DNA from 2 places in the Arthrobacter sp. BL-252-APC-1A genome. Region 1 is predicted to be linked to the other one. Evidence: predicted binding sites of a transcription regulator. Region 1 holds the regulator's gene; the other holds the start of a gene.

Region 1 (9,442 bases):
GCCGTCAGCTCCGAGAAGTGCACATCCTCGATTCCGTCAAGGATTTCGTGGACGATCCGCAGCCCTGACGTTGTGCTTCCCGGCAGATCGACCTGCGTGACATCGCCGGTCACCACCATCTTCGAGCCGAACCCGAGCCTGGTGAGGAACATCTTCATCTGTTCCGGCGTCGTGTTCTGGGCCTCGTCCAGGATGATGAACGCATCATTGAGCGTGCGTCCGCGCATGTATGCCAGCGGTGCCACTTCAATGGTCCCGGCAGCCATCAGGCGGGGAATCGATTCCGGATCCATCATGTCGTGGAGCGCATCGTAGAGCGGCCGAAGGTACGGGTCGATCTTGTCGTTGAGCGTGCCGGGCAGGAAGCCCAGGCGCTCACCGGCTTCCACAGCAGGACGCGTCAGGATAATCCGGTTGACTTCCTTCTGCTGCAGGGACTGCACTGCCTTAGCCATGGCCAGGTACGTCTTGCCGGTGCCGGCCGGCCCAATACCAAAGACGACGGTGTTGCGGTCGATCGCATCAACGTAGTTCTTCTGATTCAGGGTCTTGGGACGGATCGTGCGCCCGCGGGTCGAGAGGATGTTCTGCGTCAGCACCTCAGCCGGCCGTTCAGCACTCTGGTCGCGCAGCATGGTGATGAGCTGCTCAAGGACCTGAGGCGTCACCCGGGTCTGGTGCCGGGCAAGAACGCGGACTTCATTGACCAGGCGGACGGTGCGTTCCACTTCGGAGGCCGGGCCGGAAACGGAGAGTTCGTTGCCGCGGACATGGAGATTAACCTCCGGGAAGGAGGTCTCGATGATTTTCAGGGCCTCGTCGTTGGCCCCCAGTGACTGGACCATATGCTCAGTTGAGTCAAAGACGATCGTCTGCTGGTCCTCGCGGATGGTGCCGATTCCTGCTGAAGTTTCGGTCATATATGCGGCCCCTCGGCCTCTCATCGCCCCTTTTGGAAGACTGGATTCATATTTGGCTGCGCCTGGCCCTCGGGGGCCTTCGGTAAACAGTGTGCACAGCCTACTTAATTCTACCGGATCGGCACGTCTGTGCGCCGGACTTCTTCGCTGCAGGCGCATATCCGGACTGCGGCCGCCCCTGCAGGAACGGGCTGTGTGACGTGTATTACAGCGTATGTCTCGGCTTGGCATCGTCTGGGTCTCAATCAGGTTTCAGTCCCGGCACAGAACCATCAAGTCCCGGTTTTGGGTTGTTCCGCTGTGCCAAGCTGGATGGCATGCTCCGGACGGGAACCGCCCCGCCGGTTCCCCCACGCACCGTCTGCGTCTCCGGACACCAGGCACCAGTAACGGAAGGCAGGACAGCCATGACCAGGCAGCAGAATCGCCGCTCAGGCCGCACCCGCCTTTTCCTGGCGGCGGCCGCGGCACCGCTTTTGCTCGGCTCCTGCGGCGTGGTGGCTGAACTGCCCACCACCAGCATGCCCAGTTCTTTCGGTGCAGCTTCGGCGACGGAAGACCATCCAATGGCGGTATCGGCACCGGCAGAGGAGACAGCGTCCAAGGTGGTTATGCCGGTGTACTGGCTCGGCCTCAACGGTTCTGACGTCCAGCTCTACCGGGAATTCCTGCCCTCCGAAAACACCGGTGACCCGATCGGCGAGGCCGTGCACGCCATGACGGCAGCTACTCCCCGTGACGCTGACTACTTCACGCCGTGGGCGGCGGCATCAAAGGTTACTGCTTCGATTTCCAGCAAGAACGTCATCACCGTGGATATCACCTCTGATGCGTTCAAGCCTTCGCTGGATGCCGGCATGGCTCACCGCGCCGTGCAGCAGCTGGTGTACACGGCCACTGCTGCTGCAGCCAACGCGGGCCTGACCGCCGCCGGATACAACACCAGCGTTGTGGTGCTGGTGGACGGCAAGGCGGGCTACCAGGCTTTTGGCCACGAAGACCTTGAACCGGCCCTGGAGCGGGACAAAACACTCCCGGCGCCGATCTGGATTATCAGCCCCCAGGAGGGTGACGGCGCGGAAACGTCCGTCACGGTCAGCGGCTCCGCGGTGGCGCGCGATGAACAGCTGTCCTGGAGCGTGGACCGGGTCCTCAACGGACGTCCGGAATCCCAGCCCCTGAAGTCCGGTAACATCCAGCTCGACGCGGAAGCCGGTGAGACGGCAATGTTTGAGGTGGTTGTTGAACTCGAACCCGGGGAATACAACCTGCGGGTCTTCCACGGCAAGGGATCGAACGAAGATTCCAAGCGGATTACGGTCTACTAAACCGGCGGGCGGGACCTATTCCCAGCGTCCCAGCAAATGGTTCAGCAGCACGAGCGCGGCCGGTCCTGCGCTTGAAGAACGCAGGACGTGCGGTCCAAGCCGAACCGCTACTGCTCCTGCTGCACGCAGCTCCTGAAGTTCAGCGGGGCTGATGCCCCCTTCCGGTCCCACAACAACGGCGACGGAGCGGACGCGTGCCGCCGGCAAATCATCTCCGCTGCCGGGAGTTTCCAGCGCCAGGGACAGGGGCATGTCTGCCTCTTCGTGCAGGACCAGGACAAGGTCCATTCCTGCCAGGCGGGCGGCCAGGGACTTGCTGTCCGCGGTGTCCAGCACCCGGGGAATCCGGGACCTGCGGGACTGCTTGGCCGCCGAGGTGACTACGGCACGCCATTTTGCCTGGCCTTTGGCAGCCTTTTCCGCCCGCCAGCGGACGATACTGCGTTCAGACTGCCACGGAAGGACTGCATCCACTCCGAGTTCGGTTGCGGCTTCGATGGCCTGTTCATCCCGGTCGCCCTTGGCCAGAGCCTGCACGAGCGTGAACTCATACTGCGGCTCGGGTTCTGACTCCGCTTCATGGACATCGATTTCCAGCAGGGCAGGATCTGCCGACCGTACTGTCCCCCGCAGCCTCCGCCCGGCGCCGTCGACTATGTCAACGTCCTCACCCGGGGAGAGTCTCTTGACTGCAACCGCATGCCGCGCCTCCGGACCAGTCAGCGCAAAGACGCTTCCCGGTCCGGACGCTGCCACAAGTTCGGGATCGCCGAAGAAGATCGGATTGGTCATGTGAGGCGCCGATGCCTAGTGGTTGCCCAGGCGGTCGCGCAGCTTCGCGAAGACTCCGGCGCTGTTGCCTCCGGACACCCGGCCCTCGGCAAACTGTTCCCCGCGGAGTTCGGCAAGGCGCCGCAGCAGCTCTTCCTGCGCTGAATCCAGCTTTTGCGGGGTTTCGACCTGGACGTGCACCAGGAGATCGCCGCGGCCGTAGCCCCGAAGGTGCGTCACGCCGAGCCCCTTGAGGGTAGTGACTTCACCGGACTGGGTCCCGGCCTTGATATTGATCTCGCGTTCGCCGTCGAAGGTTTCCATAGTGATGACCGTGCCCAGGGCAGCGGCTGTCATGGGCACCGTCAGGGTGGCGTGGAGGTCATCGCCGTCGCGCATGAATACCGGATCAGCGTTGACACGGATCTCAACGTACAGATCACCCTGGGGTCCGCCGGCGGTGCCGGCTTCACCCTGGCCGCTGAGCTGGATGCGGGTTCCGGTGGCGACACCGGCGGGAACCTTGATGGTCAGGGTGCGGCGGCTGCGGACGCGTCCTTCACCCGCACACTCATGGCAGGGGTCCGGAATGACCGTGCCGAAGCCCTGGCAGGAACCGCAGGGTGCGGTGGTCATGACCTGGCCCAGGATCGAGCGCACGGCACGCTGAACCTGTCCGCTGCCGTGGCAGATGTCGCAGGTGCGCGGCGAGGTTCCGGGCTGGCAGCAGGAGCCTTCGCAGGTGGGGCAGAGCACGGCAGTCTCGACGTCGATCTTCTTGTTGGTGCCGAAGACGGCATCCTTCAGGTCGATGCGTACGTTGATCAGGGCGTCCTGGCCCCGCCGGGTACGCGAGGCCGGTCCGCGCCCGCCGCCGGGCGCTCCTCCGCCGAAGAAGGTGTCGAAGATGTCCTGGAACCCGAATCCCTGGCCGCTGAAGCCGCCTCCGAAACCGTTGTCCGTGCCGTTTTCCTGGCCGGTGGTGTCGTAGACGCGCCGCTTCTGCGGGTCCGAGAGAACCTCGTAGGCGTGGGTAACAGCCTTGAATTCGTCCGCGGCGCCGGGAGCGGTATTCACATCCGGGTGCAGCTTGCGGGCAAGCTTGCGGTAGGCCTTCTTGATTTCTTCGCCGGTGGCATCCCGGCTCACGCCGAGTACCTGGTAGTGATCACTCACTCGTGCACATCGCTTCCTGTGTTGCGTGCCCCGCCTGGCGGGTTCTCTAGTCATGCAGGCAGCGCCCGGAGGGGCTGCCGGTCTCTGGGGGTCAGGTGTTCAGGACCCGGGAAAGGTAGCGGGCAACGGCTCGAACCGCCGCCATGGTGTTGGGATAGTCCATCCGGGTGGGACCGAGGATTCCTACCATAGCGGAAGCGTCCGGCCCGTACCCAGTAGCTACAACGGATGCCTCGGACAGGGAGCCATAGGGATTCTCTGAGCCAATCCGCACCGAAACGCCCCTGGCATCCTGTTCCATCTCGGACAGCAGACGAAGCATAACCACCTGCTCCTCCAGTGCTTCCAGGATGGGCCCGATTGTCAGCGGGAAGTCACCGGTGGCCCGGGCCAGGTTGGCTGTGCCGGCCATGACCATCCGGTCTTCCCTGTTGATTCCGGCAAGCTGTTCCAGGCTTTGCCCAAGCGCCTGGGCAACTCCGCGCAGCTGCACCGGAACGGTGGCCACTGCATCCGTGAGGTGGGAGGTGATCCTGGTGAGGGTGGTTCCCGCCAGTGCCTGCAGGAAATGCTGACGAAGTTCGTGCAGCGCCTGTTCCGTCACCGGCCCCGGCACGGTGATCACCCGCTGCTCTACCCGTCCGGTTGTAGAGATCAGGACCACGAGCACCTGGGCAGGCGCCAGCAGCACAAATTCAATGTGCCGTACCTTGGCGTTCCCCAGGTGCGGATACTGCACGACTGCCACCTGGTTGGTCAGCTGCGAGAGCAGGCGCACCGTCCGGTCAAGGATGTCGTCAATGTCCTCTGCGCCTTCGAGCAGGGTTTGGATGGCCCGCCGCTCGGCAGCCGACAGCGGCTTCAGGTCCGAGAGCTGGTCGACGAACAGCCGGTAGCCCTTATCGGTGGGGATTCGCCCGGCGGATGTGTGCGGAGCAACGATCAGGCCCTCTTCTTCGAGGACAGCCATGTCATTGCGGATTGTGGCAGAGGAGACACCAAGGTGGTGCCGTTCCACCAGGGCCTTGGAACCCACGGGTTCCCGGGAATGCACGTAGTCTTCAACAATGGCCCGGAGCACCTCGAGCCGGCGTGGTTCGCTCATGGTTTTCCCTCCCTCGCTGACTGACTCCCGTTCCGAGTTGCTGGCTTAGCACTCGGCATACCTAAGTGCTAAGTCTAATACCTTCCGCTGCCGTTGTTAGCATTGAATCTTCCGTGCCTGCACCCAGCGCAGGTGCTCCTCCCCGTCTCCAGGAACGAGGTTTTATGCCCAGCTACCAGTGGGGGCCGCAGGACATTTCCGCTCCGGCCCGAAAGGCACTGCGGCAGGTCGGCGCCGAGAAGGGCCTGGTTCTCGAGGAGGTCCAAACCGGGTGGGTAGGTGCGGTCATCCGTACGGAGAAGTCCGGCGGAATGCATGTGGTTGTTCTCGAGGACGCCCGCGGACGCACCCGCTCCTTTGAACTCGGCTTCGGTTTCCTCCTCGAAGGGGAACCCGTGGAAGTTGTTCCCCCGCTCAAGGCCGCCGCTCCTGCCGCACGGCGTACCGCTTCGGGATCGGTCGCCGTCGAAGATGTACGTGCCCGCACGGCCAGGGCATCCAGGATCTGGGTGGAAGGCAAGCACGACGCCGAACTGGTGGAGAAGGTCTGGGGAGATGACCTTCGGATCGAAGGCATCGTCGTCGAGCCCCTCCACGGCGTGGACGATCTTGCTTCGGTGGTGCGGGACTTCTCCCCCGGACCCGGCAGGCGCCTGGGCATCCTGGTGGATCACCTGGTTGCGGGATCCAAGGAATCAAGGATTGCGGCAGAAGCCATGAAGGTGCCCGGCGCCGCGGGGAACGTACTTATTGTCGGCCACCCATATGTCGACGTGTGGCAGGCCATCAAGCCGGACGTCATCGGCCTGCGGGCCTGGCCGGTAGTACCGCGCCATGAAGACTGGAAGACCGGGATCCTGAAGGGACTTGGCTGGCCGCACCGCGACCACACCGACGTCGCCCTGGGCTGGAAGAAGCTGCTTGGTTCCGTCCGGACCTACGCGGACCTGGAGCCTGCCCTGCTGGGACGTGTGGAAGAGGTCATCGACTTCCTGACCGTGCCCTGATCCGTCCGTAGCCGGGCGGTTCCCGCGCGGCGCGCAGGAACCGCCAGTGCCCGTTCCCGCGCCGGAACCCAGTACCCTTGTCTAACAACAGGTTCCCGCGGGGGCAGCCCTGCGTCATCTGAGAGTCAAAGGAATAAACCGTGTCCAACCCACGCCCGAACCATCCGCAACCGGAAAACAACGGTTCACCGGCGCGCCCGGACTACCAGGGCGCACCGGCAAACGCCCTCCCGCTGACAGCCTCGGAAGACCGGCAGTGGGCAACACTGTCGCACTTCGGCGGCATCCTCGGCTTCGTTCCTTCGCTCATCATTTACCTGGTGTTCCGCGACCGCGGGCCGTTCACTGCACAGGAATCCAAGGAAGCGCTGAACTTCACACTGCCTCCCACCATCCTGGCGCTGGTGGCCTGGCTGCTTTCCTTTATCCCCGTAGCGGGTGGCTACTTCGCCATCCTCAACGCGCTGATCTGGATTGCCGTTGCCGTCTTCTCCGTCATAGCCGGAATTGAATGCAACCGGGGCCGCCCGTACCGCTACCGGTTCAACCTGCGCCGGATCCGTTAGGCAGCCGGGAACCCGCTGCCGCTGCAAAAGCGCCGGGGTTTCCCTAGGGCAGCAGCCGGCGCACCACAGCGTCGGCCAGGAGCCTGCCCTTCAGGGTGAGCAGTACCGTGCCCGCCATGGCTGCGCGGGGCTCCACCAGACCGTCGGCGATCAGTCCGGCAATCTCGTGCCGTCCCTCCGGCCGCAGCACCTCACGTGGCAGGCCTTCGGCCAGCCGGGTGCGCAGCATAACGTCTTCGAGGTAGCGGGTATCCGCATCCAGGGTTTCGCGCCCGACGGCGGGCGACTCCCCCGCAGCAATCCGGCCGGCGTAGGCCGAGGGATGCTTTGCATTCCACCAGCGGACTCCGCCCACGTGCGAGTGTGCCCCGGGGCCGATGCCCCACCAGTCATCACTGCGCCAGTAGGCGAGATTGTGCCGGCAGGCATCCTGCGGTGTGCGAGCCCAGTTGCTGACCTCGTACCAGTGCAGCCCGGCCGCGGCGAAGAGCTCCTCCGCCAGCAGGTATTTGTCCGCGTGGTCGTCGTCGTCAATCGGCGGGACCTCGCCGCGGCGCATGCGCGCGGCCAGCTTCGTGCCTTCTTCGACGATCAGGGCGTAGGCCGAGATATGGTCCGGCTCGTAGCTCAGGGCTTCTTCGACCGAGTGCTTCCAGTCAGCCAGTGACTCCCCCGGCGTGCCGTAGATCAGGTCCACGCTCACCTTCAGGCCGGCGTCGCGCGCCCACTGCACGGCCTGCGGAACGCGGGACGGCGTATGGGTGCGGTCCAGCACGGCAAGCACATGGGGCACAGCTGACTGCATCCCGAAGGACACCCGGGTAAACCCGGCGTCGGCCAGCAGCTGCAGGGACTCGGGCGTCACGGAATCGGGATTGGCTTCCGTGCTGACTTCAGCCCCGGGCGCCAGGCCCCACTGCTCGACGGCGGTGCCGAGGATGGCGGCCAGGTCTTCAGCGGGAAGCAGGGTTGGGGTGCCGCCGCCGAAGAACACAGTTTCGATCCGGCGTTCCGGGATTCCCGACGCCGCCAGCGCCTTGGCGGCAAAGCGGACCTCCTGCTGTGCAGTCGCTGCATAGGCGTCCTGGGAGGCACCTCCGCCGAGTTCAGTGGCGGTGTAGGTGTTGAAGTCGCAGTAGCCGCAGCGAACGGCGCAGAACGGAATATGGACGTAGAGTCCGAATTTCCGTTCTGCAGCCGCGGCTGCTGCGTCGGGCGGAAGGAGTCCGTCCTTTGGCGCGGGATCCCCGAGGGGCAGAGCGCTGGGTGTCACTTCTTGGATTTGTCCTTGGACTCGTCGGATGACAGGGCGGCCACGAAGGCTTCCTGCGGAACTTCCACGCGGCCAACCATCTTCATGCGCTTCTTGCCTTCCTTCTGCTTCTCCAGCAGCTTGCGCTTACGGCTGATGTCGCCGCCGTAGCACTTGGCAAGCACGTCCTTGCGGATCGCGCGGATGGATTCGCGGGCAATGATGCGCGAACCGATGGCAGCCTGGATCGGGACCTCAAACTGCTGCCTCGGGATGAGTTCACGCAGTTTGCCGGTCATCATGACGCCGTAGGAGTACGCCTTGTCCTTGTGGGTGATTGAGCTGAACGCATCAACCTGCTCGCCCTGGAGGAGGATGTCCACCTTGACCAGGTCGGCAACCTGCTCGCCGTCGGCCTTCCAGTCCAGGGAGGCGTAGCCGCGTGTCTTGGACTTGAGGACGTCGAAAAAGTCGAAAACGATCTCGGCCAGCGGCAGGCGGTACCGGATTTCCACCCGGTCTTCGGAGAGATAGTCCATGCCGCCCAGGACGCCGCGGCGGGACTGGCACAGCTCCATGATCGCGCCGACGAATTCGCTCGGCGCCAGGATGGTGGCCGCAACCATCGGTTCGCGGACCTCTTTGATCTTGCCCTCGGGGTACTCGCTGGGGTTGGTGACCGTGACTACCTTGTTGTCCTCGAGCGTCACCTCGTACTCCACGTTCGGGGCAGTGGAGATCAGGTCCAGGTTGTACTCGCGCTCGAGCCGCTCCCGGGTAATTTCAAGGTGCAGCAGGCCCAGGAAGCCAACGCGGAAACCGAAGCCCAGCGCCGCGGACGTCTCGGGTTCGTACACCAGCGCGGCGTCATTGAGCATCAGCTTTTCCAGCGCGTCACGCAGCACCGGATAATCCGCGCCGTCGATGGGGTACAGGCCGGAGAAAACCATGGGCTTGGGATCGGCATAGCCGGGAAGCGATTCAGCTGCCGGCTTGTTCAGGTTGGTGACGGTGTCGCCCACCTTGGAGAGCCGCACGTCCTTCACACCGGTGATCAGGTAGCCCACCTCGCCGACGCCCAGTCCCTTGGACGGGGTGGGTTCGGGAGAGCTGACGCCGATTTCCAGCAGTTCGTGGCTGGCACGGGTGGACATCATCTGGATGCGTTCGCGGGGCGACAGCGAACCGTCGATTACGCGTACGTAGGTGACCACGCCGCGGTAGGTGTCGTACACCGAGTCGAAGATCATCGCGCGTGCCGGGGCGTCCGGGTCACCTACGGGCGCGGGAATGTCGCGGACAATCTTGTCCAGCAGG
Region 2 (21,216 bases), on a different contig from region 1:
TCAGTGGCGTTGCTTGTCAGGTAGAGGCGCCGCGGCATCGTGCGGTCGTAGTGCAGTCGCAGATGGTGGGCCCGCCAGGCCCAGACCAGGCCGATCACGGCGGTAATGAGACCGGAGGCAGCCGCAACACCCAGGCTCCAGCGTGGACCGAAGGCATTGGAAACCCAGCCCACGATCGGTGCTCCCAGCGGGGTGCCGCCGAGGAAAATCGCGAAGTACAGGGCCATGACCCTGCCGCGCATCACCGGCGTTGTGGTGGTCTGCACGTAGGCGTTGGCACTGGTCATCAGGGTGAGGGCAAACAGTCCCACCGGAATCAGGGAAAGCGCAAAGATCCAGAGATTCGGCGAAAGTGCGGCCAGCATGCAGGCAACTCCAAAAGCGCCGGCTGCTCCGAAGATGAACCGGAGCCGCGGCTTGTCACGGCGTGCAGACAGCAGCGCACCGGCAACGGACCCGATGGCCATGATCGAGTTCAGCAGCCCGAAGATCCCGGCATCCTGACCGAACTCGGTACGTGCCATGGCAGCTATATAGACAGCGAAGTTAAGCCCGAAGGTACCCACGATGAAGATCGCCACCAGGACCATCACCAGGTCCGGACGGTAGCGCACATATTTCAGTCCGGCGCGGATGCGGCCCTTGCCGGGTGGGGCCTTGGGCAGCACGCGCAGCTCGGAAGAACGCATCTTCAGCAGTGCCAGGACCATTGCCGCGAAGGTCACGGTGTTAATAAGGAAGACCCATCCCGGTCCGACGGCAACGGTAAGCAGGCCGGCGGCTGCCGGACCGACCATCCGCGCGCCGTTGAAGGACGCACTGTTCAGCGCGACGGCATTGGGAAGGTTCTCCTCGCTGACAACTTCGGAGACAAAGCTCTGGCGGGCCGGGGCATCAACGGCGGAGACCACGCCCAGCGCCAGGGCGAAAGCGTAGACATGCCACAGATGTGCGTGGCCGGAGAGGACCAGCAGGCCCAGTCCGGCACCAAGCGCCGCCATGGAGACCTGCGTGGTGAGCAGCACCTTGCGCCGGTCATAGGTATCTGCCACCAGCCCGGCCCACGGCGCCAGCAGCAGCTGCGGTCCAAGCTGGAGGGCCATGACAATACCCATGGCCGCGGCGTCCTGGTTCGTCAGGATGTCATAGACAAGCCAGTCCTGGGCGGTGCGCTGCATCCAGGTTCCGATGTTGGAGACCAGGGCTCCAAGGAACCAGATGCGGTAGTTGAAGATTCGAAGCGAACGGAACATTTTGGGTTCACTTCTCCCGTCCGGGATCGTGAACCGCGTTCCATGCACTCACCGCTTATTCGTCCTCCACGGCCGCAGGTGACGCTGCGGCTTCCTGTTCATCTTCCGCTTCAGTTTCAGGTTCAGTTTCAGCCGGGGAAGCCTCCGCTGCTGCTTCGGGATCCTTCACCGGGGCACCATCAGGCTGGCTCCCAGCTGCGGCTTCTTCGCCCGGTTCCTGGGTTGCGACGTCTTCGGGGCGGACCCGCTCAGACCACGGCACCCACTCAGGGGCCAGTACCGCGTCGGCTGAGGGCAGCAGGCCCACTTCGCAGACAGTGGCAACCTTGCCGCGCGGCACGCGTGCCACGGTGGCATACCATTCCCAACCCCGGTAGCCGGGACGGTTGGCCCGGAACCGGTGGGTCACGAGCCGGTCTGCATCGGGAACGACGCTCAGCCATTCCCCCACCTGTTCCTCCGGCACGACTTCCAGCAGAGCTGCCCGCGCGCTTTCCACGGCAGCGGCCAGCACTGCGTCAGGCTTCGACGGTTTGCGCGGAGGTTTCCGCGCGGCAGGCTTCGGCGTCTGGTCGGTATTGGTCGCGTCGGTGGTTTTCACTCGGTGGTTCTGCCCCTATGCATCAAGGTCGTCGGCAACGGCCCGCAGCACTGCAGCCACCTTGGCCGAATGCTTCTTCTCGGGGTACCTGCCCCGGCGCAGTCCGTTGGAGATTCCATCCAACAGTTTAATGAGGTCTTCGGTAATCACGGCCATGTCGTCGGCAGGCTTGCGGGTGGCCTTGACCACCGACGGCGGCGCTTCCAGGATCCGGGCCGAGAGAGCCTGCGGGCCACGCCGTCCGTCAGCCACACCAAACTCCATGCGCGTTCCGGGCTTCACCTCGCTCACGCCAGCGGGAAGCGCAGATGCGTGCAGGAAGACTTCCTGGCCGTCGTCAGTGGCCAGGAATCCGAATCCCTTGCCAGTGTCGAACCACTTGACCTTGCCGATGGGCACTTCGCTTACCTCGTTCTTTGCTGTGGGATGCAGTCTCTCGAGCGCATCTCGTGATGAAAGGGTGGTACATCCGCGCGTAGTCATCCGGCCGCTTCCATGCCAGCACTGGATCATGCGGGCGGCGGATGCCTGTTGAGATACTACGGGGAAGAGTCTTCCCATTAGAATATCCCGAGCTCCCTAATCCTCGGCGTGCCCGGCTTTGGGTTCACGGATTTTTAGCTGTTAGCGTTAAAGACCATGGAGCACTTGGGTTCAAACCCCGCAAACGCCGCCTCAAACGGCCGCGAAACCACCCCCCGCATCGGCGGGGAAAAACTCACTGCAACCGCCGGTACAGCTCCGGTGCATTCCAAGCGTTCACCGCTGAGGGTTGTAATGACCGTGCTGGCCGGCATCCTGGCTGTGGCCGGTGTTGGCAGCCTTGCCGCGCTCCTGCTGGAAGCATTCCGCGGAGAAGTCATCTGGCCCGGGTTCGCCGCCGGGGCGTTTTACGCCCTGCCCATAGCTTTCCTGCTGATGGCCGGGCTGGTAATTGACTCAATCGTGCGGCGGCGCCGAGGCTAACCCGTTTGTTTTCGGTCCCACTCGGGTAACGTATTGGACGATGTCCGCGATCCGAGCATTGGCCGAAGACCTTGCAGCGCGCAGTGACGAACAACTGCGTGAGCTCCTTACCGCCCGGCCGGATCTGGCATTGCCTCCGGTACCGGATTTCCAGGCCCTGGCCGCCCGCGCTTCTACGCGCATCAGCGTACAGCGCGTGCTTGAAAAACTCACGGCACCACAGCTCCAGGTATTGGAAGCCCTGGACCTGACAACGAACGAAGACTCCCACCTGAGCACAACGGCCTCGTGGCTGAAGGCCTCCATCTCCGGATCGACAATCAAGTCCCTGGACGTGATCCTGAGCTACCTGCATTCACTGGCCCTGCTGCGCCGCGCCACACCTCATCCCGGTGCACCAAAAGCCGACGCCGGACGCAAGTTCTATCTCCCGGTTTCGGTTCTGGGTGAAGCACTGGGCGCCTACCCGGCAGGGCTGGGACGCCCTTATTCAACGCTCGCTGCCCAGCAGCCTGAGTTCGGTCAGCGCCTCGTTGGCATTGTCGAAGGCCTGCGCCAGCGCGGGCTGCCCATTGAAAAAGCAGATACGCCGTCCACCGCAGCCCATTCCCTCCACCATCTGGTGTCAGACCCCGCCGGCTGGGAAGCACTGCTGGCCGATGCCCCGCCCCAGACCCACGACCTGCTGCGCCGGTTCAAGTACTCGCCGGTGGGAACCATCCCCCGCAAGGCTGCGATCAGCCGCGCGGTGCTGGACAATCCGTCCCCCACCCCTGTGGAGTGGCTGGTGGCGCATGGTCTCCTTGTCCCCCTGGACGCCCTGCATGTGGAGCTGCCGCGGCCGGTTGGCCAGGCGTCCCGGGGGCACGTAATCGTCTCGGACTTCCAGCTGGATCCTGTTCCGCCGACTCCGCGCCCGGTGCCCCACAACCTGCGGGATAACGCCGCGTACGGTGCCGTGGCGGAAACACTCCGGCTGGTCACCGAACTGCTGGCAGTGGCAGCCGAAGCACCCGTGGGGACCCTGCGCTCAGGCGGCGTCGGCGTCCGGGAAGTCAGGCGGGTGTCCGATGCCCTCCGGCTGGATGCACTGGCCACTGCCTGGCTCCTTGAGCTCTCGGCACTGTCCGGGCTCCTCGTGCTGGATGCGGCCACGTCCCGCTGGGGCGCCGCGGAAACAGACTGGCCCACGCTGGACCGCGAGCTGCAGTGGCAGCATCTGGTGAAAGCCTGGCTGGACGCGGAACGGGCGCCGTCACTTATCGGTGCGCCGCTTCCAGGCGGCGGCTCCGTCAACGCTTTGGCGGGGGAACTCTCCCGTCCCGATGCACCGCTTGTCCGCCGCCGGATGCTGGAGATGTTCGCTTCCCTTGCTGCGGCTGAGTCGCTTGAGGAAGCACATTCGGGAGCCTACGACGCCGAAGACCTGATCGGTGCCCTGACCTGGCACCAGCCGCGGCTGCAGCGCCGGTTCGCCCGCCTGGTTCCGGGCATGTTGAAGGAAGCCGCCCAGCTGGGACTGGTTGGGTCCGGCGCCCTGACCGAGCTGGGGCACGCCGTTGCCGCCGGAGATTTTGACCGCGCCGCGGCGAGGCTGCGGGAGGCACTTCCCGAACCGCTGAGCTCCTTCCTGCTGCAGGCGGACCTGACCGCGGTTGCCCCCGGTTACCTGGAGCCAAAGGTGGCCCGCCAGCTTTCCCTGGTGGCCGACGCCGAGGGGCAGGGACCAGCGACCATCTACCGTTTCTCCGCGAATTCGGTCCGGCGGGCCCTGGACGCTGACATGGATGCGGCGTCGATCCTTGAGTTCCTGGCCCACTATTCGGCCACGGAGGTCCCGCAGCCGCTGCGCTATCTGGTGGAGGACACGGCAGCACGGCACGGGCGGCTGCGCATCGGTGCAGCCTGGTCCTACCTTCGCAGTGACGACGAAACCGGGCTGAACGCACTCATGGCAGACCCCCGTGCCGGGGCACTGGGACTGACGAGGATTGCACCCACTGTGATCTCTTCGGCCGCTACTCCGCAGGAGCTCGCCCTGGCGATCCGCGATCTGGGCTACTCCCCGGTCATGGAAGGACGCGCCCGCGAAGCGAACGGTTCCCACGCCCGCCCGCCCGTGCCGGCGCCGTCGTCCTCCCCCACCCGGATAAACCAGTGGGAACTCGGCGAGGACGACCTTGAAGCGCAGCTGGCGGCCCTCCGCGGGAGAGGACCCGCGGTGGCGCCAAAGGGAGATGAATCCGTTCCGCTGGTAGGGCTGGAAACGCTGCGCAAGGCCATTCGGACCAAGTCCTCGGTCCGAATGGGTGTTGTGGACAGCCAGGGGAATGAACGGCAGGAGATCTTCGTTCCTCTTTCCGTAAGTGAAGGCCGGGTAAGGGTCTTCGATCCGCGCAGGGACGTTGAACGCGTAGTGTCGATACATCGGATAATGGATGTGGAAATAGTGGAGGGCAGCCCAGCACATGGTTGACGGACCGTTGATCGTCCAGAGCGACAAGACCATCTTGCTGGAAGTGGACCATCCCCAGGCTGTGGAAGCGCGGCACGCGATTGCCGCTTTCGCGGAGCTTGAGCGCGCACCGGAGCACATCCACAGCTACCGCCTCACCCCGCTGGGACTCTGGAACGCACGTGCCGCGGGGCTGGACGCCGAGCAGGTGCTGAACACGCTTCTGACCTATTCACGCTTTCCCGTGCCGCACACCCTCCTGGTGGACATCGAAGAGACCATGTCCCGCTACGGGCGGCTGCGGCTGGAGAAAGACCCCCAGCACGGACTGGTGCTGCGCACCAATGACTACCCCGTGCTTGAAGAGGTCTTTCACGCCAAGAAGATCCAGCCGCTGCTTGGGCCGCGGATCGACGGTGAGACCGTAGTTGTCCAGTCCGCCATGCGCGGGCAGCTCAAGCAGCTGCTGCTGAAGCTGGGCTGGCCGGCTGAAGACCTTGCGGGATATGTGGACGGCACCCCGCACCCGATCCTCCTGAACGACGATGGGTGGACACTGCGGCCCTACCAGAAGGTTGCCACCGAGAACTTCTGGGCCGGCGGCTCCGGGGTGGTTGTGCTGCCCTGCGGTGCCGGCAAGACACTCGTTGGTGCCGCAGCGATGGCCACCAGTTCCACCACCACGCTGATCCTGGTCACCAATACGGTCTCGGCCCGGCAGTGGAAAGATGAGCTGCTCAAGCGGACCTCGCTTACCGAAGACGAGATTGGCGAATATTCGGGTGCGGTCAAGGAAGTCCGTCCCGTCACCATCGCCACCTACCAGGTGCTCACCCTCAAGCGCGGCGGGCTTTACCCGCATCTTGAACTGCTCGACGCCAATGACTGGGGCCTGATCATCTATGACGAGGTGCATCTGCTTCCGGCACCCATCTTCCGGATGACAGCGGATCTGCAGGCCAGGCGCCGGCTTGGCCTGACTGCCACCCTGGTCCGCGAAGACGGACGCGAGGGCGAAGTCTTTTCCCTCATTGGCCCCAAACGGTACGACGCTCCCTGGAAGGACATCGAGGCGCAGGGCTATATCGCCCCGGCCGAGTGCATCGAGGTGCGGGTGGACCTGCCGCGGGATGAACGGGTTGCCTATGCCATGGCCGAGGACGGGGACAAGTACCGTCTGTGTTCGACTTCGGAAACGAAGTCCAAGGTGGTGCAGGACCTGGTGCGCCGGCATGAGGGCGACCAGATCCTGGTGATCGGGCAGTACATCGACCAGCTGGATGAGCTGGCTGAGCGGCTGGACGCACCCGTAATCAAGGGCGGAACGCCGGTCAAGGAACGCCAGCGGCTGTTCAACGACTTCCGCGAAGGCAAACTGAAGACCTTGGTTGTGTCCAAGGTTGCCAACTTCTCCATCGATCTGCCGGAAGCTTCGGTGGCCATCCAGGTCTCCGGTTCCTTCGGCTCCCGCCAGGAGGAAGCCCAGCGGCTCGGCCGCCTGCTGCGCCCGAAGTCAGATGGCCGGGCTGCTCACTTCTACACCGTCGTCGCGCGGGACACCCTGGACCAGGACTTCGCGGCCAAACGGCAGCGTTTCCTCGCCGAGCAGGGCTACGCCTACTCCATCCAGGACGCCGCGGACATCGAAAAGCCCGCCTAGCTCCCTTCAATTCGCCTCTTCATCGGCCCAGCGCTGGTTATCCCGACGAGAAACATGCCACGCTTGAGCCGGTGACCTCCGGAATGGCGTACCGCGACATCGTTTCCGCCTTCACAGGATCCTGACGCCCCCAGGAACAGAGTTCCTGGCTCATCCGGCTGCCCGCCTCACACACCTGGGACGGCGTCACATAATAGCGCCCCGGGATTGGCAGCGGATATCTTGAAACTGCTTCCGGGCGCGCTTCAGCGCGGCTTCGGGCATCCACGTCCCGCCGAGCCGGATCCAGCCACATGCCGCACTTCGCCGTAGTCCCGGGCCCCCCGCGCCCGAATCCGCTCGTCCTCTCCCGCGCCAGGCTGCTGCACGCGCTCGACGACGCCGCTGCTGCCCCGCTCACGCTCGTGCGCGGCCCGGACGGAGCAGGAAAAACCACGCTCCTGCAGCATTGGGCCACTGCGCGGGAGCGGCCTGCTGCGCTCTGCTGCTGTTCCGGGTGCGGCTGCGTCCCGCGGTGCCGGGTCGCCGGCCGGTGGCCGGCTGCCTGTCGGCGGCGTGCCGGTTTCGGTTCCCGCATGCCGGAGAGAGAGCTGCCTGGGCCCGGGTGTCGTTCCCAGCATCTTGTTCCCTTTCGCCGGTTCAGCTGCACTTTGCTTACAAACCATGCTCCCCGGTCCCGGCTCCCGGTGGTCCTCCGAAAGCAGCCATTCATCCCCAACTTCACCCTCTAAGCGTGTCCCCAGCTGACTGCAGTTCCCGCTATTCATCCAGCAGACGCTGAGTTAGCATTCAGGGAACCATCAGCCAAATGCTAGAAACTAGGACACGTGACTAAATCTGCTCCTGAGGCCAGGCTCCTTGTTGTCGATGACGAACCCAACATCCGTGAGCTTCTCTCCACGTCGCTGCGCTTTGCCGGCTTCGACGTCGTCGCTGCGGGTAACGGCCGCGAGGCACTGGCCGCGGTGGATGAACACAGCCCCGACCTCGCCGTACTCGACGTCATGCTTCCCGATATGGACGGCTTCACCCTGACCCGCCGCCTGCGTGCCGCCGGACGGCATTTCCCGGTAGTGTTCCTCACCGCCCGGGACGACACGGAGGACAAGGTCACCGGCCTCACCGTGGGCGGGGATGACTACGTAACCAAGCCCTTCAGCCTGGATGAGGTCGTGGCACGGATCCGCGCCGTCCTGCGCCGCACCCAGCCGCTTGACGATGACGACGCCGTCATCCGCGTGGAAGACCTGGAGCTCGACGACGACGCCCACGAGGTGCGCCGGGGCGGAGTGACGATCGAGCTCTCCCCCACCGAGTTCAAGCTGCTGCGCTACCTGATGCTCAATCCCAACCGCGTGCTGTCCAAGGCACAGATCCTGGACCACGTTTGGGAGTACGACTTCAACGGCGACGCGTCGATCGTGGAGTCCTATATTTCCTATCTCCGCCGGAAGATTGACCGCAGCCCCGATGCGCCGGCACTGATCCAGACCAAGCGCGGCGTGGGGTACCTGCTGCGTACGACGGAGAAGCGCTAAGCCTTGCTCCGGCGCTGGAAGTCCGCCTCGCTGCGGTCGCAGCTGGTGGTCATCATGGCCGTATTGATGGTCGTGACGGTTACCATCACCGGACTGGCAACCATCTATGTGCTCCGCCAGATCCTGATCAGCCGGCTGGACACCGATATCCAGGACAACGCCGGGGCGATCTCCCGGTATCTGGTCTCAGGCAGCGCAAGCACGGACGCGTCCCTGTTCCGCTTCTACGGTTTGTACCTCAACGAAGACGGCACGCACGGTCCGGAAACCCATTCGGAGCCAACCTTCGACACCCCCGTCATCGACCCGCTCACGTCTGAGGACGTGGATGCCCTGGGCGGCCGCGGATTCGACGTCCCCGGTACCGCCCCGGGCAGCAAGGGCTGGCGGGTGAAGGTCTTCCACATAGCCAATTTCCCCGGCTCGATCGCCGTCGCCGTCCCCCTGGACTCAGTTGCGGAAACGGTGGATGAGGCGGCCTCGCTGGTCTTCTCGGTGGGTCTGCTCGGGACACTGGGCGCCACCGGTATCGCTTACTGGGCCGTGACCCGCCAGTTCAGGCCGTTGAGCCAAGTGGAGAAGACAGCGGCCGCCATCGCCGCCGGTGATCTCTCCCGCCGTGTGGAAGTGGGCAACCCTGCCACCGAAATCGGCCGGCTTTCACGTTCCCTCAACGCCATGCTGGCCCACATCGAAACGGCCTTCGCAGCGCGCACCGCCTCTGAGCAAAAGATGCGCAGGTTCGTCCAGGACGCCTCGCATGAACTGCGGACTCCGCTGGTTACCATCCGGGGTTTTTCCGAACTGTACCGCCAGGGTGCCCTGCAGAAACCTGAGGACGTTGCTGCGGCCATGGGCCGCATTGAGAGCGAAGCCAAACGCATGGGCCAGCTGGTCGAAGACCTGCTGACCCTTGCCCGGGTCGACGAGCAGCGCCCTCTGGAGTACCAGCCGGTGGACCTGATGATTCTGGGCAATGATGCAGCACTTGATGCCCGGGCCAGCGCTCCTGACCGGGAGATCCGGGTGATCGGCCTGGACGGCAATTCCCCGCGCAGCGCACCGACCATGGGCGACGAAGCAAGGCTGCGGCAGGTGGTGGCCAACCTGATGACGAATGCCCTGCGTTACACCCCGCCCGGCAGTCCCATCGAAGTAGCCGTCGGTGTGGCACCAGTGATCCACAACCGGATGGATGCCGTACTTGAAGTCCGGGACCATGGCCCCGGCATCTCCGAAGAGGACGCTGCGCGGGTATTCGAGCGTTTCTACCGGGCTGATTCGTCCCGCTACCGTGAGACGGGCGGTACGGGGCTGGGCCTTGCGATCGTCGCAGCCCTGGTAGCCCAGCACGACGGCACCGTTCGGCTCACCGAAACGGAGGGCGGCGGAGCGACCATGTCCATCCGATTGCCGTTCATCCCGGCCGATGGCTCGCCGGACCAGGACCCGGACAATGAGGAACACCCGGGCGGGCCTTAGGCCGCCACCTCCTCCGACTCGCTTCGATCACCGGTAAACCGATTCTCGTCATTCGCTTCAAACACGCAGGAGCGCGGTACCCGGGGGTACCGCGCTCCTGTTTGGGGTTGTGCAGGCCGGGCAGAAACCCGGCTGCGGAAGGGGCTTAGAAGCCGCCCATACCGCCCATGCCGCCCATGTCGTCTCCGCCGCCCATTGCCGGTGCAGCCTTTTCGGGCTTGTCAGCAACAACGGCTTCGGTGGTGAGGAACAGGCCGGCGATGGATGCCGCGTTCTGCAGTGCGGAACGGGTGACCTTTACCGGGTCGTTGACGCCGGCAGCCAGCAGGTCCTCGTATTCGCCGGTGGCAGCGTTCAGGCCGAAGCCTTCAGCCAGGCCGCGGACCTTGTCCACCACAACACCGGGCTCGAGGCCGGCGTTGAAGGCGATCTGCTTCAGCGGAGCGTCAATGGCAACCTTGACGATGTTGGCGCCGGTAGCTTCGTCGCCTTCCAGGACCAGGTTCGCGAAGGCCTTCTGACCAGCCTGGATCAGGGCTACGCCACCGCCGGCAACGATGCCTTCTTCGACAGCTGCCTTGGCGTTGCGCACTGCATCTTCGATGCGGTGCTTGCGTTCCTTGAGCTCGACCTCGGTAGCGGCACCGGCCTTGATAACTGCGACGCCGCCGGCCAGCTTGGCCAGGCGCTCCTGCAGCTTCTCGCGGTCGTAGTCGGAGTCGGAGTTCTCGATCTCAGCGCGGATCTGGTTGACGCGGCCGGCGATCTCCTCGGGGTCGCCAGCACCTTCAACGATGGTGGTCTCGTCCTTGGTGACAACAACCTTGCGTGCCTTGCCGAGCAGGTCCAGCGTGGCGTTCTCCAGCTTAAGGCCAACTTCCTCGGCGATGACCTGGCCACCGGTGAGGATGGCGATGTCTGCGAGCTGGGCCTTGCGGCGGTCGCCGAAGCCCGGAGCCTTGACGGCAACGGACTTGAAGGTGCCGCGGATCTTGTTGACCACCAGGGTAGCCAGGGCTTCGCCTTCAACGTCTTCGGCGATGATCAGCAGCGGCTTGCCGGACTGCATGACCTTCTCGAGGACAGCGACGAGGTCCTTCACCGAGGAGATCTTGGAGTTCACGATCAGGATGTACGGGTCTTCGAGGACCGTTTCCTGGCGCTCTGCGTCGGTGACGAAGTAGCCGGAGATGTAGCCCTTGTCGAAGCGCATGCCCTCGGTGAGCTCGAGCTCCAGGCCGAAGGTGTTGGACTCCTCGACGGTGATGACGCCTTCCTTGCCCACCTTGTCCAGTGCTTCGGCGATCAGGTCGCCAATCTGCTGGTCACCGGCGGAGATGGAAGCCGTAGCGGCGATCTGCTCCTTGGTCTCGATTTCCTTCGCGGAGGCGAGCAGCTCGGCGGTAACAGCCGCAACTGCCTTCTCGATGCCGCGCTTCAGGCCCAGGGGATCGGCGCCGGCAGCAACGTTGCGCAGGCCTTCCTTGACCAGTGCCTGTGCCAGGACGGTTGCCGTGGTGGTGCCGTCGCCTGCGACGTCGTCCGTCTTCTTGGCAACTTCCTTGACCAGCTCAGCGCCGATCTTCTCGTAGGGATCGTCCAGCTCGATCTCCTTGGCGATGGAAACGCCATCGTTGGTGATCGTGGGGGCACCCCACTTCTTTTCGAGTACGACGTTGCGGCCACGCGGGCCGAGGGTGACCTTGACGGCGTCGGCGAGGGTGTTCAGACCCCGCTCGAGGCCGCGGCGTGCCTCTTCGTCAAATGCAATGATCTTGGCCATAACGGCTATCGTCCTTCCGGAACAGTCATGCTTGGGTGTTGCATTCCTGGCTGGAGTGCCCGCGACGGACGGGAGCAGGAGCACGATCTCTTTACGCGCATCCCTAATCCCTCACCCCAGTGGCTTGCTGGTTCACTCAACGCCGCTGACTTAGCAGTCAGTCCGCAAGAGTGCTAACTCAATAATTAGCACTCCCAACCTTTGAGTGCAAGCAGTCACGCGCCCCTGTGACCGGCGCAGCGCCCTGATCGGAGGCTGGCTGAGGAAAGCGCGGAGAAACCGCCGGGTCATACCCCCGCAGCCCGCGCCGCAAGCGTAGATTGGAGGTTGTGCCCCCTGCTCCGATTGCAGGCAGTGGCTTAACGACAAACTCCAGGAGCAGGCCATGGCGACCGACCAGCCCCCGAACGATTCTTCTGCCGAGCAAAACGGCGGAGAACATACCCCTGCACCCCAGGCGCACGGCGCCAGTGCCACTCCCCCGCCGCCTCCATACGGCAAACCCCCGGGGGAGTACGATCCGCAGCAGCCCGGCTACCAGGAAGCACCACAGGGGTATCAGCAGGCACCGCAGCCGGGATACCAGCAGGCTCCGCACGGATACCAGCAGCCCCCGCAGGGGTACCACCAATCCCAGGCCCCCGGGCCCTATCAGCAGGTCCCTCCGCCCGGCGCCTACCCGCAGGGATATCCACAGGGCGCCGCCGGACCGTACTACGGCTTCCCCGAACCCAAGTCCCGGCTTGCGGCCGGCTTGCTGGGGATCTTCCTCGGCGGGCTGGGGATACACCGCTTTTACCTCGGGTACACCACGCTGGGAGTCGTGCAGCTCCTTGTCACCTTCTTCACCTTCGGCTTCGGTGCCATCTGGGGTTTCGTCGAAGGAATCATGATTCTCGCCGGGGCCCAGTCCTTCCGGACTGACTCCCGCGGGGTTCCCCTCCGGGAGTAAGCGCCGGATCCCAAGCGCTTCCGAAGACGAGTGAGCCGATGCCCCTCAGGGACACCGGCTCACCGCGTTTTCGGGCAGGACGTGCTGGTTAGTGATTAGACCGTCCGGACGTCCTCGGCCTGCGGCCCCTTCTGGCCTTCACCTATCTCGAATTCCACCCTCTGTCCTTCTTCCAGCGTCCGGTAACCGGCGGACTGGATTGCAGACCAGTGGACAAATACGTCGGTTTTGGCCTCGTCAACAGTGATGAAGCCGTAGCCCTTTTCTCCGTTGAACCATTTGACGATCCCCTGCGCCATTCTCTTTCTCCCCTTTTCGGCTCCACTCCCGCGATGGTGTTCCACGGCAGCAGCCGAACCGGAACGGCAAGGTGGTTTACCTGCCGTCCCGAAACGGCTGGCCCTTACTCTAACCACGCGTAGAACGGCGCACCCCGGGGAAAAGAGGATAGTTATTGAGTCTTAACTAATGGTCCGTGCGCGGAGGTTCACTGGAAGCCCGGTCCCGCCACAACGGTGACGAAGGAGAACTCGGGAGAGTCCGTAATTGTCGGAATGCCCAGTAGTGCCGAGAGCTCCTCAGCATTGACCCGCTGCGCTTCACCGTTGTAGAAGATGACGGATGTCTGGAGCGGCGCGCCTGCCCAGTTGCCCACCTGGGCAGTGGTCCACCCGTCAGCACCGATCCGGCCGGAGATCCCGGCACCGAGGCCGGAAATGCCGCTGGCGTTCAGCACAACAACAGGCTGCGTCTTATCCGCCGGCACGGCCTCCGGGGTCGGAGTGGGAGTGGGAGTCGGGGTTGGGGTCTCTGCAGGAGAGGGCGAAACACTGGGGCTCGGAGACTCCTGCGGCTCCTGGGATTCTTCCGCAGCGGGATTAGTCGACTCGGACACCCCGGGACTGGCACTGCTGTCTGCGCCGATGCCGAGCCTTGGAAGGACGAAGTACGCGGCAAGACCCACGAGGAGGGCAAGGACACCCACGGTAATGATGAGGCCAACACCGCTGGAGCGCGCCGGAATCAACCGCTCACGGTGAACGCCTTGGCGGGTCGAGGTCTCCGGGACCTTATCGAACTCATCCCTGGGGTATTGGCTCATGGCTGCGTTGTCTGTCCTTGGTATAAGGGGAATTGCCCTAGGCGTCCGTGCCCATGCGGCGGGCGGTACGCGCGAGCTGGCGTGTAGTACGCAGTCTACGCAGGCGTTTTACCAGCATGGGATCGTGCGCCAGTGCTTCCTCGGTGTCGATCAGGGCGTTAAGGACCTGGTAGTAACTCGTGGCCGACATGCCAAACAAGTCGCGGATGGCCTGCTCTTTTGCACCGGAGTACTTCCACCACGAGCGCTCAAGGGCGAGCATTTGCTGGTCCCGTTCGCTGAGGGGACTCTGGGGATCGACCGCACCGTCGAGTGAAAACGCCGCGGCTTCGGCTGATCCTGCCAATCTATGGTCCCCGTTTCCTGCTGTACCCGGACACAGGCGCAAAAGGGCATGGCCTGGGTAAAGAGTGTGCTTCCACCTGTAATCGTAAACCGGAATAACACCGTTGTCATTCAAGCGCTGCCGCACTCCGGCTGGGATCCTGGCCCGCTATGCCCAAGACTGGAAGGGTGAACAGCAGTCCTGAACCCACCCTCTTTGACCTCGACGCCGCCGCTTCTGCCGCCGCGAACGCACCGGAGACTCCCGTCCCGTTCACAACCGGCAGCTCCCTGGCGGACCTCATGGCCCCGGACTGGGCAGAGGCACTGGCTCCCGAGGCTGCCCGGCTCCACAGCATCGGTGATGAACTTGAGCGCCGCCGCAGGAGTGGAACGCACATCCTCCCGCCGCCTGAGAGCATCCTGCGTGCTTTTGCCCTCCCGGCGGAACGGGTCAAGGTCCTCATCATTGGCCAGGACCCCTATCCCACACCCGGACATGCCGTCGGGCTCAGCTTTTCCGTCGCCCCCACGGTACGGCCGCTGCCGCGTTCCCTCGTGAACATATACAGGGAGCTGAAGGACGACCTTGGGATAGAGCCTGCGGCGCACGGTGATCTCAGCGCCTGGGCAGACCAAGGTGTCCTCCTGCTCAACCGTGCCCTGAGCGTGGACGCCGGGCAGGCAAACTCCCACCGGAACCTGGGCTGGGAACCCATCACGGAACTTGCTGTCCGCACCCTTGCCGCACGCCGGCGCGCGGACGGGTCGCCTGCACCGCTCGTAGCTGTTCTGTGGGGACGCCAGGCCCAGGCGCTGTCACCGCTGCTTGGCACGACGGCACGGATCGAGTCCGCGCATCCCAGTCCGCTCTCCGCGTCCAGGGGATTCTTCGGCTCACGTCCGTTCAGCAGGGTTAACGCCCTGCTGCGGGAGCAGGGAGCTTCACCAATTGACTGGAGACTGCCCGGGGTACGGTAGAGGAACTACCGCAAGTCAAGGAGAGACACAGCAATGCCTGATGCCCCTGCCACCCGCGTTCCGGCTCCGGCCCGGCGTGCACGGCCAACCCACACCATGACTGTGCTGCGCCGCGAGCAGCTCTCGCCGCATCTGGTGCGCATCGTTGCCGGGGGCGCTGGCTTCGATACTTTCACTCCGAGTGAGAGCACCGACGCGTACTGCAAGATCTGGTTTGGCCGCGACGGCCGCCCGCTGGACGGGTCCGTCTCATTGGAGACGCTGAGGGAGCAGACACCACGTGAGGACTGGCCTGTCTCGCGCACCTACACCGTCCGCTGGGTGGACATGGCCCGGCGGGAACTGGCAATGGACTTCGTAGTGCACGGAGACGCAGGCCTTGCCGGCCCATGGGCCGAGAACGCCCAGCCGGGAGACGTCCTGACGTTCGGCGGACCGGGAGGCGGTTTCGCACCGGATCCCGAAGCGGACTGGTACCTGTTCGCAGCAGACGAATCAGCCCTGCCGGCCACTGCCGCTGCTCTTGAAGCCCTGCCCCAAGGCGCCGTCGGACACGCATTTATTGAAGTTGACGGTCCCGCTGATGAGCTCCCGCTAACCGCCCCCGCCGGTGTAGTAGTCACTTGGCTGTACCGCGGCGGCGCCAAGCCCACCGGTAACCTGCTGATCGCCGCCGTCGACGCCCTGCCCTGGCATCCGGGCGATGTGCAGGTGTTTGCCCACGGCGAGCGTGAGGCGATGAAGGGGCTGCGGGACATATTCTTCAACCGGCATAAGCTTGACCGCAGCCGGGTCTCGCTCTCCGGTTACTGGGCCGACGGCCGCACGGAAGACACCTTCCAGGCAGAGAAGCGCACCCCCATCGGCAAGATCCTCTAAGCCCGCGCACCCCTGCGCTAGCGGCGTCGGTTACGGCGGTCGTTGCCGTTCAGGTTCCGGGTCAGCGGCCGGGCCAGGTTGTCGCCGAAGACCACTCCCCCCGCAATCGCAAGGATCACGGTCAGTGCGTTGAAGAGGCCAATCACCCCGTTAGAAATGTCCTCGAGTCCAATGCTCAGCCCGTACATCGAGCGGAAGATGCTTAGTCCGGGGAACAGGAACAGAATCGCCGGGACGGCGATTACCAGCTGCGGGGCCCCCATTCGAAGCGCCACGATGCGTGAGGCCATGCCGATCACGATCGCGGCGATCGCCGGAGTCAGCCGGGGCCCGATTCCGACCGCTTCGGAGGCGACGGACACCAGGAACCCGCCCGCTCCAATGAGCACTGTTGGCAGCACCAGGTTCGCCGGCGACTGTTCGGTGATGCTGATCGTAGCCAGGGCAACGGCCAGTGCGAGGACGGTCACGGCAAACGGGTACTGGGAGGAAGCCACCTCGGTCACTTCCAGGCGCGGCATCCCGGCCAGGGCTCCAGCGACCAGCGCGACGGCGATGCCCGCCACAATCGCGCCGAAGGTCAGGAAGGCGGAGAGGAAACGGCCCGCGGCAGTGACAGGGAAGCCGTTGATGGCATCCTGCACCGCGGAAACCAGACGACCCGTGGGAAGCAGCAGCAGGATTCCGCCCGCTACGACGATTCCAGGCGCCATATCGACGTCGGCCACGTCAGTGGCATCCAGCCACCAGAACAGCATGGCGACCGCGGTTACCAGGAACCCGCTCGCCGCCGTAGTGAAGAAATCCGGAACGCGCCAGCGGCCTAGAACCCGCTGGAGCAGGCTCACCAGGATCGTACTGACGAAGCCAACAAGCGAACCGAGTGGCCCGCCGCCAATGAACGCGACGATGGCTGCAGAGAAGAGCCCGGCTGAGGCCGTAACGGCCCACCGGGGGAAGGGCTTGGGCTTGTGGACAATCGCGTTTAGCTGCTGCGATGCCTCCGCACGGGTGACATTACCGTCCACGATGTCCGTCACCAGACGATGGACCAGCGCCAGCCCGGCGTAGTTGTTGGTCCAGGAACGCACCACACGCATCACGGTGATGGGTGTCTGGTCCTTGGGCGAATAGTTGAGCAGGACGGACTGATTGGTGATGTCCACCTCGATGCTCTCCAGGCCGTATGCGGCCGTGACGGCGATCATCGCGGTTTCCACTTCAAGGGCACCCGCCCCGTAACGGAACATGGTCTCCGCCATGCCCAGTGCCAGGTCCAGGGTCTTTCGGGCACTGGCGTCCGGGCCGCCGGAGCGTACCCGCGGGTTGGCGTACGGACTGCCGGCAAGCCGCTCCACGATGGACATGGCCTGCGTGGGCGGAGTCTCGCCCTGCACCAGCCTGCGGAGAACGCGCCGGGCTGCAGCGGAGGATGAATCCGTCCGCTGCGCGGCCGAGGGACTGTGCTGGCGGGGGGTCGTCTTGCGGGCCCTGGGCTTACCGGTCCGCGGCACAGTGCCGGCAGGACGCCCTGCTTTGGGGTCGCCGGCCCTGGCCTCACCAGCCTTGCGTGCCGCAGCGGCTTTGGAGGAACCCTTCGGCATCCTGGGAACCGAGGAAGTGGCAGGCGGGGGCTTCGGCTTAGTGCTGCGGATTCCGCCGGTTCCGGGCACCGCGGGCAGGCCTGCTGCGGGCGTCTTGGCGCCTGGCCCCTCCACCGGGGCACCCGGTGCAGCTGCCGGCGGCCTCCTGGATTTCTCCCCCTCGCGGCGCTCGGGCACCTTGATGATGGGAATCAACCCCACGACCGGATCGTTCGCGGGCGCAGGCTTGCGGCGGTCGTCGTCGTTATCCACGGTGTCCACCCCTGCTTCCCTCCTGGTGAATGCGGTTTAGTAGAACGGCTGGTGGTGGCGACGCCAGTAAATCTGGCGCGTCACCCGTTCCCCGATGGTGTTCCAGATCCGGTACCGGAGCGGGTCCAGCACCAGGTCCCAGCACCCGGCAAAGTCCGTGACGGTCTTGGAGAAACTCGTCTTGAACAGTCCCAGCCCGTGGTGCGGGTGTTCCTTGTTCTTCAGCTCGCTGCTGGGCGGAGTGCCGCAGAAATCGTATTCCTCAATTCCGAAGTCTTCCTTGAGTTCCGTGAGCGCGGTCCACTGCACAAGGTGGGAATCACCGTACTGCTTGCGGCGCGGCTTGGACCCGCCGTCCTTGTAAGTTCCCTTTTTCCCATAGGCGATGACGAAGGCACCAACGGTGGGTTCGCCGTCTTCGTCGAACGCAAAGTAGAAGCGGCCCTGTCCGGCGGCCACGAAGTTGGACCAGAACCGGTGGTAGTACTCGTAGGAGCGCATCCGGGCATCGGAGCGGTCCTCGATGTGGCTCATCAGCTTGTACATGGCCCGCATGTTTTCCTCGGTGGGCTCCACGCGGCGCACGTCGGCGCCTTCACGGATGGCGCGGCGGACCGCATTGCGGGCGCGGGAGGAGATGTTCTTGAGGATCTGCTCGGTGTCCGGGGTGGTGTCCAGCAGAGCGGTGGAGTCGTTCGGCTGCAGGTTGAACGTCTTGACGAAGCCGGCGGAAGAGAAGAGCTCCCGGATGTCGTCACCGTCAATAATGTCCGGCTCCACTTTCAGCGCGAAGACGCGGCGGCGGGTTTCCTTGATGAACCGGCCCAGCGCCCGGGCCATGGCCGGCACGTCCTCTGGAGCAGCTGCATCAGGGCCCTTGATGAGGTACCAGAGGCTGCCCAGGACGGGAACCTTCTTCTCGATGACCAGGTTGTAGGAGGTGTATTCCGGGCAGCTGAACACAACGTGGATAGGGTTCCAGCCGTGGTGTGACTTGACCTCGGCGTAAGCGGCTGATTGCAGGACGTTGCCGCCGTTTGGGTTGGACTGAACCAGCTTGTCCCAGTCCGCAATCTCCTCGGCGGTGGCCAGGCGTGCACTAAAGTCTCGCAAAATTCCTCAACTAGTCCTCGGTTGGTGGATCGTTCTTCCGCCCCCGCACGGAGCACCGGCTCCGGGCCGTTCCAAGTCTATCTGCCGGGCGGGGGGCACCCTGCACGGCCGATCCCCGGCGCGCCGGACGGACGCCGCCCGGCCGGGCACGGGAATAGCCCGGCCACTGCGGCGGTTGTGCGCAACAATAGATGCATACGCATATTTACGACGACAAGGCGGCGGTAGTGGCACAGCAGATTGAACTGGGACTGGACACGTTCGGAGACGTGACGCAGGCGGCGGACGGAGCGAAGCTGCCCATGCATGAAGTGATCCGCAATGTGGTGGCTGAAGCCGTGCTGGCCGACTCCGTGGGCCTGGACTTCATCGGAATCGGAGAGCACCACCGCGACGACTTCGCGGTGACCTCGCCTGAAACCGTCCTTGCGGCAATTGCCGGACAGACCAGCCGCATCCGGCTCGGCTCCGCCGTGACCGTGCTTTCCTCCGATGACCCCATCAGGGTCTACGAGCGCTTCGCCACCCTGGACGCCGTGTCCAGCGGCCGGGCCGAAGTAATCCTGGGCCGCGGCTCCTTCACCGAATCCTTCCCGCTGTTCGGCTTTGACCTAGCGGACTACGAGGTGCTGTTCGAAGAGAAACTTGATCTTTTCACCCGCCTGCTGGGCGAAGAGCCGGTCACGTGGGAAGGCAGCATCCGCCCTCCGATGCGCGGCGTGCAGGTGTACCCGCAGACCGGGCACGGACGAATCCCCACCTGGATAGCAGTGGGCGGTACCCCGCAGTCAGTGGTGCGCGCGGCGCACTATGAGCTGCCGCTGATGCTGGCGATTATCGGAGGGGAACCCGCGCGCTTCACGCCTTTCGTATCGCTGTACAAGCGGGCGCTGAAGGAATTCGGCAAGCCGTCCCTGCCGATCGGAGCGCATTCCCCCGGTTACATCGCCGCTACTGACGAACAGGCCCTCGACGAAGCCTGGCCGCACTACGCCCAGATGCAGAACCGGATCGGCCGCGAACGGGGCTGGCCCCCTGTCACACGGGCCGAGTACGAGGCCGGTGCCGGACCGGACGGAGCCCTGTTCATCGGCTCCCCGGAAACGGTTGCGGACAAGATCACGCGCACGGCACGAACACTGGAGCTGTCCCGGTTCGACCTGAAGTACAGCCTGGGCACCCTGCCGCACGCCAACCTTATGAAGTGCATCGAGCTGTACGGCACCGAAGTGGCCCCAAGGGTCCGGGCAGCACTGGCGGAGGCCGAGGACTAGACCGAGGTGGGGAGGAACCAGCGCGTGCGCGGTTCCTCCTCCGCGAGGGACGCTGCGTGTTCAATGTTCTGCCGGTCCGCACCGGTGAGGCGCTGGTGTTCCTGGCGCATGTACTCCCGCCAGGTTGGGACGTCGTAGATCTCCCTGAACTGGCGGGAGTCCGTGACAGAGTGGACCAGCTCCCACGTCGTCGCACCGGTGCGCAGCCGGGAAAGCCGGACCTCGCGCATCGACTCCACAAACTCGGATGCTTTGCCGGGCTCAAGTTCGTAGGCCACCAGGATGGTCACGGGCCCGTCCCCGGGGTTGGGCTCCGCCTCGACTTCCAGGCCGAGGTCCGGTTCCGGAACGCTGCGGTCCAGTTTCCCGGTTCCGGGAAGCAGGGGAAGCGGCAGGACGCTGAGCGCAACGAGCAGGAGCACGACGGCGGAGGCCGCCAGTACGGGGGCGTAACCGTAGGCGGTGGCCAGCGAGCCCCAAAGTACCGACCCAAGAGCCTGGGTGCCGGTGAGCACCATCAGGTAGACCGAGAGTCCCCGTGCACGGACCCATTCGGGCAGCGTTAGCTGCATGGCACTGTTCAGGGTGGAGAGCGTGTTGATCCACGCCATGCCCGCCAGCACCAGCAACAGGCCCAGCGGCAGGGGCGGAAGGTACCCCGCGGAGAAGACCGCGGCGGCAAACACCGCCGCGGACGCACCCAGCAGCGCTGTGTCATTGAGCAGTGCGCGGGTCCTTGAAAGCAGCACCACACCCAGGATTGCCCCGCTTCCAAGTGCTGCCAGCAGCAGACCGTATCCGGAGGACCCCAGGCCCAGGTGCCCGTTTACGGCAACGGGCAGGAGCGCATAGAGCGCGCTGGCCGGAACCATAAAGAGGATGCACCGCAGCAGGATCCGCCGGATGCGCGGAGCTGCCCGGATGTACCGCACCCCCGCACCCATGGCCTCGCCAAAATGTTCACGGTCTTCAGGACTCTGGGGTGCGCTGCGCCAGA

What was found. The regulator HrcA, encoded in region 1, represses chaperone genes, less so after heat shock. The targets are predictions, from matches to a motif close to TTNGCACTCGNNNNNNNCGAGTGCNAA.
Region 2: the regulator HrcA is predicted to act here: its motif matches at 11,889-11,915, upstream of groL (chaperonin GroEL).

The regions. Positions count from the first base shown of each region.
Region 1 covers NZ_VULS01000001.1:519,107-528,548, forward strand. Annotated here, with positions in the region: gene FYJ28_RS02415 (PhoH family protein) at 1-920, opposite strand, end outside; gene FYJ28_RS02420 (GerMN domain-containing protein) at 1,328-2,248, shown strand; gene FYJ28_RS02425 (16S rRNA (uracil(1498)-N(3))-methyltransferase) at 2,264-3,040, opposite strand; gene dnaJ (molecular chaperone DnaJ) at 3,056-4,195, opposite strand; gene hrcA (heat-inducible transcriptional repressor HrcA) at 4,287-5,300, opposite strand; gene FYJ28_RS02440 (DUF3097 domain-containing protein) at 5,465-6,307, shown strand; gene FYJ28_RS02445 (DUF4870 domain-containing protein) at 6,448-6,873, shown strand; gene hemW (radical SAM family heme chaperone HemW) at 6,917-8,146, opposite strand; gene lepA (translation elongation factor 4) at 8,143-9,442, opposite strand, start outside.
Region 2 covers NZ_VULS01000003.1:481,065-502,280, forward strand. Annotated here, with positions in the region: gene FYJ28_RS07335 (MFS transporter) at 1-1,253, opposite strand, end outside; gene FYJ28_RS07340 (DUF3027 domain-containing protein) at 1,309-1,854, opposite strand; gene FYJ28_RS07345 (cold-shock protein) at 1,870-2,253, opposite strand; gene FYJ28_RS07350 (hypothetical protein) at 2,494-2,820, shown strand; gene FYJ28_RS07355 (helicase-associated domain-containing protein) at 2,861-5,296, shown strand; gene FYJ28_RS07360 (DNA repair helicase XPB) at 5,289-6,935, shown strand; gene FYJ28_RS07365 (response regulator transcription factor) at 7,763-8,473, shown strand; gene FYJ28_RS07370 (sensor histidine kinase) at 8,477-9,955, shown strand; gene groL (chaperonin GroEL) at 10,101-11,738, opposite strand; gene FYJ28_RS07380 (TM2 domain-containing protein) at 12,124-12,690, shown strand; gene FYJ28_RS07385 (cold-shock protein) at 12,786-12,989, opposite strand; gene FYJ28_RS07390 (LytR C-terminal domain-containing protein) at 13,178-13,792, opposite strand; gene FYJ28_RS07395 (DUF3263 domain-containing protein) at 13,830-14,138, opposite strand; gene FYJ28_RS07400 (uracil-DNA glycosylase) at 14,306-15,097, shown strand; gene FYJ28_RS07405 (siderophore-interacting protein) at 15,131-15,976, shown strand; gene FYJ28_RS07410 (threonine/serine exporter family protein) at 15,994-17,580, opposite strand; gene FYJ28_RS07415 (lipid II:glycine glycyltransferase FemX) at 17,869-18,945, opposite strand; gene FYJ28_RS07420 (LLM class flavin-dependent oxidoreductase) at 19,137-20,219, shown strand; gene FYJ28_RS07425 (MFS transporter) at 20,216-21,216, opposite strand, start outside.